One region of the Serratia sp. D1N4 genome, then DNA from elsewhere that is predicted to be linked to it. Evidence: predicted binding sites of a transcription regulator. Region 1 holds the regulator's gene; the other holds the start of a gene.
What was found. The regulator PurR, encoded in region 1, represses purine synthesis genes. The targets are predictions, from matches to a motif close to CANGCAAACGTTTGCNTG.
Positions count from the first base shown of each region.

Region 2: a site for PurR is predicted at 2,135-2,152, ahead of purE (5-(carboxyamino)imidazole ribonucleotide mutase). Genes of this name have one in related genera too.

Region 1 is NZ_CM137274.1:2,804,780-2,809,819, forward strand. Features, by position in the region: gene rnt (ribonuclease T) at 1-66, shown strand, start outside; gene ACX1CU_RS12285 (Grx4 family monothiol glutaredoxin) at 137-481, opposite strand; gene ACX1CU_RS12290 (C40 family peptidase) at 889-1,695, shown strand; gene sodB (superoxide dismutase [Fe]) at 1,905-2,483, shown strand; gene cydH (cytochrome bd-I oxidase subunit CydH) at 2,543-2,632, opposite strand; gene purR (HTH-type transcriptional repressor PurR) at 2,955-3,980, shown strand; gene punR (DNA-binding transcriptional activator PunR) at 3,961-4,887, opposite strand; gene punC (purine nucleoside transporter PunC) at 5,002-5,040, shown strand, end outside.
Region 2 is NZ_CM137274.1:3,944,729-3,949,768, reverse strand. Features, by position in the region: gene ACX1CU_RS17740 (fimbrial biogenesis chaperone) at 1-303, opposite strand, end outside; gene purK (5-(carboxyamino)imidazole ribonucleotide synthase) at 466-1,533, opposite strand; gene purE (5-(carboxyamino)imidazole ribonucleotide mutase) at 1,530-2,054, opposite strand; gene ACX1CU_RS17725 (UDP-2,3-diacylglucosamine diphosphatase) at 2,195-2,917, opposite strand; gene ppiB (peptidylprolyl isomerase B) at 2,928-3,422, opposite strand; gene cysS (cysteine--tRNA ligase) at 3,656-5,040, shown strand, end outside.

The DNA of each region.
Region 1 (5,040 bases):
TGTGAACTGGTGAATCGTTGGAAACGTCTTGGTGGTTGGCCGCTCAGCAGCAACAACGCTGACTAAGCGTCATAAACAACTCGGGCGGCATCTGTAACAGATGCCGCCCGAGTTTTTTCAGTAAAACCTTTCGCCATTAAGGCTGCTGATCTTCCTGCTGTTTGTATTTCTCAGCCGTCTCTTTGAGTAATGGCTGCAATTCACCGCGCTGATACATTTCCATAATGATATCGCAACCGCCCACCAGTTCACCGTCAACCCACAACTGCGGGAAGGTTGGCCAATTGGCGTATTTTGGCAGTTCGGCGCGGATATCCGGGTTTTGCAGAATATCAACATAAGCGAAACGCTCACCACAGGCGGAAAGCGCCTGGACGGCTTGCGCAGAGAAACCGCAGTTTGGCAATTTCGGTGAACCTTTCATGTACAGCAAAATAGGGTTAGCAGAAATCTGCTGCTGAATTTTTTCAATCGTCGTCATTATTGCTTCCTCAAGCCACATCTTGGCTACAACATCACACCGGCTATTGTAGCGGCAGGAACAGTATCAAGAAAACGCCATCTTTTGCAGGGACATTTCCGGTTGCCGGACGAGCTCTAAAAACCGCACTATTCCGGTTAAAACATACTCACAGAATAACATTTTTAATCCGACTATTTCACTATTATATTTTCGCGGTTGGCACTGGATGAATAATAAGTCACACTCGGTTTATTGATGTTTTTTTATACATCAACTGATTGATTTTACATCATAAAAAATGCCATTAACGTTTTCTCACAATATGGATTACTATTTATGAGTTCTACGCTGTTTTATATGGCAAATTTCGGGAATACTGTAGCCCGTTAGATATCTTTTTCGAGGCCAAGGTTGGTAACATTGACATGCGTTTAATTATTACGCTTTTCATGCTGTTGTTCTCACAGCTGTTCTTCAATCTGGCGCACGCTGCGCCAAAGGCACATGTTTCTGCCGAGCAACGTAAGGGGCACGTTAATGAGGCCCGGCCTGACGATCGCAAGAAAAAGAAAGCGGATAAGGCCAGCAAAAAAGGAAAAGCCGTTGCGACTCAGAAAACAGCGAAAATAAAGTCACAGGCAGGGAAGAAAACCACACAGGTTAAATCAAAGAGTAAATCTACCCGCACTGCCAGCGTCAAAGTCACTCCGCCGAAAAAGGGTTACAAGAAAGGCTATGGTCGCCATCGTGAGCCGAATATGGCTACCGCGAAACTGGCCAAGAATGAAAAACCACTGAAACTCAGCCCTGCGCACAAAAAACGTTATCAGCATGCCAAACAAACGGCCATGGCCAAACTCATGAGCCAGATGGGCAAGCCTTACCAATGGGGCGGTTCTTCACCACACACCGGGTTTGACTGCAGCGGCCTGATTTATTACGCCTATAAAGACGTGGTGAAAATCAAAATGCCACGTACCGCCAATGAAATGTATCACCTGCGTGATGCCGCGCCGATCAAGAAAAGCGAGTTGGAAACCGGCGATCTGGTGTTCTTTCGCATCAATAACCGTGGTACTGCCGATCACGTTGGCGTTTATCTTGGTAACGGCAAGTTTATCCAGTCCCCGCGTACTGGCGAAGAAATCCGCGTCAGCCAGTTAGATAATGACTACTGGCAGAACCACTACATCGGCGCACGCCGTGTCGTCACGCCAAAAACTATCCGTTGATTTATTGCGGCTGAGACATAGCCTCAGCCGCCCTTTCCTGCCGATGCTTTAATCAATCAGCCGCTTAACATGCTTTAAACCTTTTTTTCACCCGGAAAGTTGTTAAGATTATTGTCCATAAAAAACACACAACAATTCTGTTTTCCTCCTTCAACCACCGGGTTGGAGGTTGTCGGAATAATAGTGCTGTATATAAAAAGGAGAAAGCAATGTCGTTTGAATTACCTGCATTACCGTATGAAAAAAACGCTCTCGAACCGCACATTTCTGCAGAAACCCTGGAATACCACTATGGTAAGCACCATAACACCTACGTGGTTAACCTGAACAACCTGGTGAAAGGCAGCGAGTTCGAAGGCAAAACCCTGGAAGAGATTGTCAAAACGTCTACCGGCGGCGTGTTTAACAACGCAGCACAGGTGTGGAACCACACCTTCTACTGGCATTGCCTGTCACCACAGGGTGGCGGCGAGCCAACGGGCGCAGTAGCCGCTGCGATCACCAAATCCTTCGGTTCTTTTGCTGCTTTTAAAGAGCAATTCACCGATGCCGCCGTGAAAAACTTCGGCGCGGGTTGGACCTGGCTGGTGAAAAAGGCGGATGGTACGCTGGCGATCGTTAGCACCTCAAACGCGGCAACCCCGCTGACCGGTGAAGACAAACCGCTGCTGACCGTTGACGTGTGGGAACATGCCTATTACATCGACTACCGCAATGCGCGTCCGAAATACCTGGAGAACTTCTGGGCATTGGTGAACTGGGCGTTCGTGGAAAAGAATCTGGCGTAATCGCTGGAGGTTGATAGCAAGGCGCAGCATGCTGCGCCTTTATTATTTCTTGGTATGAATCAGTTCAATGCGGCGATAAAACCGAAAACAATAATCATTGCTAAAGCACAAGCGGTGGTAATCAATGACATCTTCAAATTGGTATCCATAACGACTCCCTATCAGATTGGCTTCACTAAGCATAAAATCCACACGATTAATGCGTCAAATCATTTTCACACAGTTCGTGACTAAAATCTTGTTATCATTTCCCAAGTTATAATGCCGAATAGATCTTCCACTTTGCGTCAATTTGGGACAAAATCCGCAGTTCACAACTGCGTACCGGCAAAATGCCCCTCCTGTTTAAGCGGCTTACGAACTCAGCACTAAAAACTCAGCTTCCGCTTCTCTGGGGAGAGATCTACGCAGGCAAACGATTAACATCATACTTACATGCCATAACATGTGGGTTCAGGAGTCATTCTTTACATGGCAACGATTAAAGATGTCGCCAAACGCGCTGGCGTTTCCACCACCACCGTTTCGCACGTCATCAATAAGACGCGTTTCGTCGCCGAAGAAACAAAAGAGGCCGTTCGGGCTGCGATCAAAGAACTGCACTACTCCCCGAGCGCGGTCGCACGTAGCCTGAAGGTTAACCATACCAAATCGATCGGTTTGCTGGCGACCTCAAGTGAAGCGCCCTACTTTGCTGAAGTGATCGAGGCGGTAGAGAACAGCTGCTATAGCAAAGGCTATACCCTGATCCTTTGTAACTCGCACAATAACCTCGACAAACAGCGTGCCTACCTGGCGATGCTGGCGCAAAAGCGTGTTGATGGCCTGCTGGTAATGTGCTCGGAATACCCGGATGAGTTACTGGGCATGCTGGAGGATTATCGCAATATCCCCATGGTGGTGATGGATTGGGGTGCTGCACGCGGTGATTTTACCGATACCATTATCGATAACGCCTTTGAAGGCGGCTATCTGGCTGGCCGCTATCTGCTGGAGCGTGGCCACCGTGATATCGGGGCGATCCCTGGGCAGTTATCACGCAACACCGGCGGCGGCCGCCATCGTGGTTTCCTGAAGGCGCTGCAAGAGGCCAATGTTGAGGTGCGAGAAGAGTGGATCGTCCAAGGGGATTTTGAACCCGATTCGGGTTACAAGGCCATGCACCAGATCCTGTCGCAGAAACAGCGCCCTACTGCGGTATTTTGCGGGGGCGATATTATGGCAATGGGGGCGATCTGTGCCGCCGACGAACTGGGGCTGCGCGTCCCGCAGGATATTTCGGTGATCGGTTACGATAACGTGCGTAATGCGCGCTATTTCACCCCGGCGCTAACCACCATCCACCAGCCGAAAGAACGCCTGGGGGAAATGGCTTTCACCATGCTGCTGGATCGCATTATCAGCAAGCGTGAAGAATCCCAGGTGATTGAAGTACATCCAAAACTGATCGAACGCCGTTCCGTGGCCGATGGCCCATTTATCGATTATCGCCGCTAATCTCTTCGCTCAACCACTCCTGGTTGAGCGTTTCACTATCTCCTAGATACTCCAGTAGCCAGGCCATCGCCGGTGACTGTGCGTTCTGCTGCCAGGTCAGGCAGCAGGCACTGGCGGGAAACGGCTCCTGCAATTGCAATGCCACCAGTTCACCGCTTTGCACCAATGGCAGTACGCGATGCGCTGGCACCATGCCAACACACAACCCGCTGCGCAGGCAATCTACAGCGGAAACCCAGTCGGGTACGGTAAGCCGCCGCTGATTATCCAATGACCAAGTCACTCGCTTAGGCAAGTTGCGCGACGTATCCTCCAGCAACAGAGAGGGATATGGCCGCAGCTGATCGTTGCGCAGCAAACCGGTCAGGCTGGCCAGCGGATGTGACGCGCTAACGACACACAACCAGTTCATAAAACCCATATCGCGAAAGGCAAAGCCACCGCCCACCGGCACCGCACGCGTGGCACCGATCGCCATCTCGGCCCGGCCATCCACCAGCGCGTCCCACACGCCGTTGAACACTTCCGGTTGCACCACCAGTTCCACATCGGGGAAGTGGCGATAAAAATCCAGGACCAGTTGGCGGCTGCGCTGCGGCTTAACAATGATGTCCACCGCGATTTTTAGCTGCCCGCGCCAACCATTGGCCACCTGCTGACATTGACGACGCGTATCAAGCATTTTTTTGATAACAGTACGCGCTTCTTTTACAAACAGCACACCGGCAGGCGTCAGTTCAACATCACGATGGCGGCGTTCAAACAGCGGCACTGCCAGCCATTGCTCCAGTTGCCGCACGGTATAGCTTACCGCAGACGGCACACGGTGCAGCTCCTGTGCTGCCGCACTGAAACTGCCGGTGCGCGCTACCGCATCAACGACATCGAGTGAATATTCAGACCACATCTTGTTTTGCCTTCAATTTTTTTAACAGCACCTAGCAAATATTACCGTTTCACAAGCAGAGATCCAGCCGGATACACTGGCCGGCGCTAAAAAACCTGCAATAAGAAAATGTTAATGAGAAATACCATGCAAAATTTTGGATTTATGTTTTAT
Region 2 (5,040 bases), 1.1 Mb from region 1:
ACCGATGTAGTTGATACGCAACATCTGGCTTTTACCCGGTTCGAGCTGGCTCATGGGCGGGCTTAAAAAGAAGGGCGCTTTGCTGACGGCCGGGCTGGCGTCAGCATCGCCGTCATCGATCCAGTTTTGTAGCAGTACGGACGATGAGCCAACGTTTTGGACGCGGAGATTGACGTCTTTGGCATCCGACAGATAAATCACACGGGTACCGTTAAGCAAGATATCGGCCGTGGCAGCGGTACTGAACAGGGCAACCATGGCAAAAGTACAAGCCTGACGAATATTGGGCGAAAAAAGTGGCATAGAACACTCCTGACTCAGATGCAGGGAGAGACAGACTGGCTACTGAATAGCATAGACGATGTTGAATGTGGCAAAGCTACGGTGAAGGGGTATTTGCCCCCGTAAAGGGGGCGATTGAAGAGGCTGAATAGGTGGGGGATTACTCGCCTTTCAGGGGAACCATTAACCCAGTTTTTGCTGCGCCCAGGCCAAACCACTTTGGTATTCGGCTGGCAGCAAGGGTGCCAAGGCTTGCAATGCCTGCTGTAGCGATGCGGCATGAGGGTCGTTAAGGTTCAGGTGCCCAACCTTGCGGCCTGCGCGTACCTCTTTCTCATACCAGTGCAGATGCACCAGCGGCAGAGCCAGCCATTGCAGATTCACCGCCGTGCCAATCAGGTTGACCATCACCGACGGCGTATTCACCACCGGCGTTGGCAGCGGCAGATCAAGAATGGAGCGTAAATGCAGTTCAAACTGGCTGATCGATGCGCCGTTTTGCGTCCAGTGCCCGCTGTTGTGTACCCGGGGTGCCAGTTCGTTAATCAGCAAGCGATCGCCGACAATAAAGCACTCCATCGCCATCACGCCAACGTAGTTCAGCTCATTCAAAATAGCCGACAGCATCTGCTCGGCCTGCTGCTGCAACGCCGGGTTTGGCTGCGGCAGCACCACGCTGGTGCGCAGAATACCCTCTTCATGCAGATTGTGGGTTAACGGGTAGAACACCGACTGGCCATCATGGCCGCGCGCGCCCACTAAAGACACTTCGCCAGAGAAATTGATCCCTTGCTCAACAATACATTCGCCGTAGGCATCGGCCGGTAATTCGCTTTCCTGGCCCGGGCGCAAACGCCACTGCCCACGGCCGTCGTAACCGCCGACGCGGCGTTTGACGATCGCCAATTCACCCAAATTCGTAAACACCTGTGGCCATTGCTCGTGGCTGGCCAGCAGTTGCCACGGGGCGGTGGCCAGATTAAGTTGATCGAGCAGCTGTTTTTGCGTCAGGCGATCGGCCAAGCGCGGGAAAATATCGCGGTTGACGAAGTTGCTGTGGGTGGCGAGTTCACGCGTTAGCGCAGTTTCCGGCCAGCGTTCGATCTCGGCGGTGATCACGCTGTTCTGATAGGGCACCGCTTCCGGTTCGGCGTCGATTCCCACCGGATAAACCGCAATCCCCAGAGGTTCGCCAGCCTGGCGCAGCATGCGCCCCAATTGGCCGTTACCCAGTACGCAAACCGGCTTCATGCTTCCTCCCGCGGGTCTGGGTTATTCAGCACATCGTCAGTTTGCGCCTGACGCCAGTCGGCCAAGCGCTGTGCCAGCGCCGTGTCGTGCAGCGCCAGGATTTGCGCCGCCAACAAGCCAGCATTGGCCGCACCGGCTTTACCAATCGCCAGCGTGCCGACGGGAATACCGCGCGGCATCTGCACAATCGAATACAGGCTATCGACACCGCTCAAGGCGGCGCTTTGCACCGGAACACCCAGCACCGGAACCAGCGTTTTCGCTGCCAGCATGCCCGGCAGGTGCGCTGCACCACCGGCACCGGCGATGATCACGTCAAAACCGATCGCGCTTGCCTGTTCGGCAAAGCTGAACAGTTTATCTGGCGTGCGATGGGCGGAGACGACTTCGACATGGAACGGGACTTCGAGAATAGTCAGGACTTCGGCCGCAAACTGCATGGTGGCCCAGTCACTTTTTGATCCCATTACAATTGCGATTTTAACCTCAGCATTGCTGGCTGAAGCAGCGTTGGATCCCATGTGGGTATGGCTCCTGTCGTTGTACAGATGTCGGCCCGGCAGGCCGGATGAGGGCGTAGAGCATATCATGAGTGTATGGCGAGGAAAACGGTTGCGTCGCCAGTTTTCACCGGCAAAAGTGCGAATATTGTAGCAGAAACTCAGAGAGGGAATGGGATCAGTTCAACGGCTTCTGGCGTGACTTTAATCATGGAACCTTCTACGTGCCAGGCTCCTAATACCGCACGCTGGGCTTTGCCGGTGCTAAGCATAAGCGGGTGGATCGCCGGGCGATGGGTGTGCCCGTGGATCAGCCAGTGCACGTTGCTGTGCAGCATCGCTTGCTCAACGGCCTGCGGGTTAACGTCCATGATCGCTTCAGATTTGTACTGATTGGTCTGTTGGCTGCGCGCACGCATTTTGGCGGCGATCTTCAGGCGCCAGCGCAACGGCAGAGCCAAGAACAGTTTCTGGATCCAGGTGTTATGCACTTTACGGCGGAATTCTTGATAGGCCTGATCGTCGGTACACAAAGTATCGCCGTGCATGATCAGGATTCTGCGGCCATACAGATCGATCACCTGCTGTTCCGGCAGCAGGGTCATGCCGCTGGCCTGGGCAAAACGCTCGCCGAGCAGAAAATCACGGTTGCCATGGATAAAGTAGCAGGGGATACCCGCCTGTTGCAGCGCTTTTAACGCCGCGGCGATTTCGGCGTGCAACGGCTCAGGATCGTCGTCACCAATCCAGGCTTCGAACAGATCGCCCAGAATGTATAACGCATCGGCGTGAACGGCTTCACGCTGTAAAAAACGCAGAAAACCGGCAGTGATTGCCGGTTCCTGTGCGCATAAATGCAAGTCTGCGATAAACAGCGTGCTCATGCGGCGGCGATTACTCGCTGATGGTGACGCTGGTGATCACTACATCTTCCACTGGCACGTCCTGGTGCATGCCGCTGCGGCCGGTTTTTACGCCTTTGATTTTGTCGACCACGTCTAGGCCTTCAGCGACTTCGGCAAACACGCAATAGCCCCAACCCTGGGCGTTTTCGCCACGGAAGTTCAGGAAGTCGTTATCAACCACGTTGATAAAGAACTGTGCGGTAGCAGAGTGCGGATCGTTGGTGCGCGCCATCGCCAAGGTGCCACGGGTGTTTTTCAGGCCGTTGTTGGCTTCGTTTTTGATGGTTGCTTTGGTGTCTTTCTGACGCATGCCAGCTTCAAAACCACCGCCCTGTACCATGAAACCATTAATCACACGGTGGAAGATGGTGTTGTCGTAGAAACCTTCACGGCAGTAGCTCAGGAAGTTTTCAACGGTGACCGGCGCTTGCTCAGCGAAAGTTTTGATAACGATGTCGCCGTGATTGGTGTGGAAAGTAACCATAGTTTAGTCCTAGCAATGAAGTGATGTGTCATATAGAGACGTGAGCGATCAGACCGGCTTTATAACATATCTCAATTAATCAGTCAGCAGCTTGCCGCTTGCCCCGTGGGCGGAACTCTGATTTTCTGCCGCTGAAATCAGCAATCCTTGGCCTTAACCTTGCATTAGCGCAGCCTTTCGGGTTTCAATACGTTGATTAACCCGATCAACATTGCACACCACGGAATGCCCTGATGCTAAAGATCTTCAATACCCTGAGTCGTCAAAAAGAGGAATTCAAGCCTATTCATGCCGGTAAAGTGGGCATGTACGTGTGCGGGGTAACCATTTATGACCTGTGTCACATCGGCCACGGGCGTACCTTTGTGGCTTTTGACGTGGTGGCGCGCTACCTGCGTTATCTCGGTTATTCGCTCAACTACGTGCGTAACGTCACCGACGTAGACGATAAAATTATCCGCCGCGCCGCAGAGAACGGCGAAACCTGCGATCAACTGACCACGCGGATGCTGGCAGAGATGCATGCGGATTTTGACGCATTGCTGATCGAGCGCCCAGACCTAGAGCCGCGTGCCACGCACCACATCCATGAAATTATCGAGATCACCCAGCGTTTGATCGCGCGCGATCACGCTTATGTTGCCAGCAACGGCGATGTGATGTTCTCTATCGACAGCGATCCAGACTACGGCTTGCTGTCGCGCCAGGATCTGGAGCAGTTGCAGGCCGGTGCGCGTGTGGAAGTGGACGACGTAAAACGCAACCCGATGGACTTTGTGCTGTGGAAAATGTCCAAACCGGGCGAACCAAGCTGGGAATCCCCGTGGGGCGCTGGCCGCCCAGGCTGGCACATTGAGTGCTCGGCGATGAACGGCAAACAGCTCGGCACCCATTTCGATATCCACGGTGGCGGTTCCGATCTGATGTTCCCGCACCATGAGAACGAGATTGCGCAGTCCAGCTGTGCGCATGACGGCCCGTACGTCAATTACTGGATGCACTCCGGTATGGTGATGATCGATAAAGAGAAGATGTCCAAATCATTGAACAACTTCTTCACCATTCGCGACGTGCTGGCGTATTACGATGCGGAAACCGTGCGTTACTTCCTGATGTCTGGCCACTATCGCAGCCAGCTGAACTACAGCGAAGATAACCTGAAGCAGGCGCGTGCTTCGCTCGAACGTTTATACACCGCGCTGCGCGGCACCGATGTTAATGCGCAGCCAGCCGGTGGTGAAGCCTTTGAAGCCCGCTTCTGCGAAGCGATGGACGATGACTTCAATACGCCAGAAGCTTATTCAGCGCTGTTTGATCTGGCGCGTGAAGTGAACCGCCTGAAGAGCGAAGATTTGGCGGCGGCGAACGGGTTGGCGGCGGAACTGCGTAAGTTGGCGAAGGTGTTGGGCCTGCTGCAACAGGATCCTGAGCAGTTCCTGCAAAGCGGTGCGCAAACCGATGACGCAGAAGTGGCTGAAATTGAAGCGCTTATCAAGCAGCGTAAAGATGCACGTCTTGCCAAAGATTGGGCAATGGCCGATGCGGCGCGCGATCGTTTGAATGAGATGAACATCGTGCTGGAGGATGGCCCGCAGGGGACAACCTGGCGCCGTAAGTA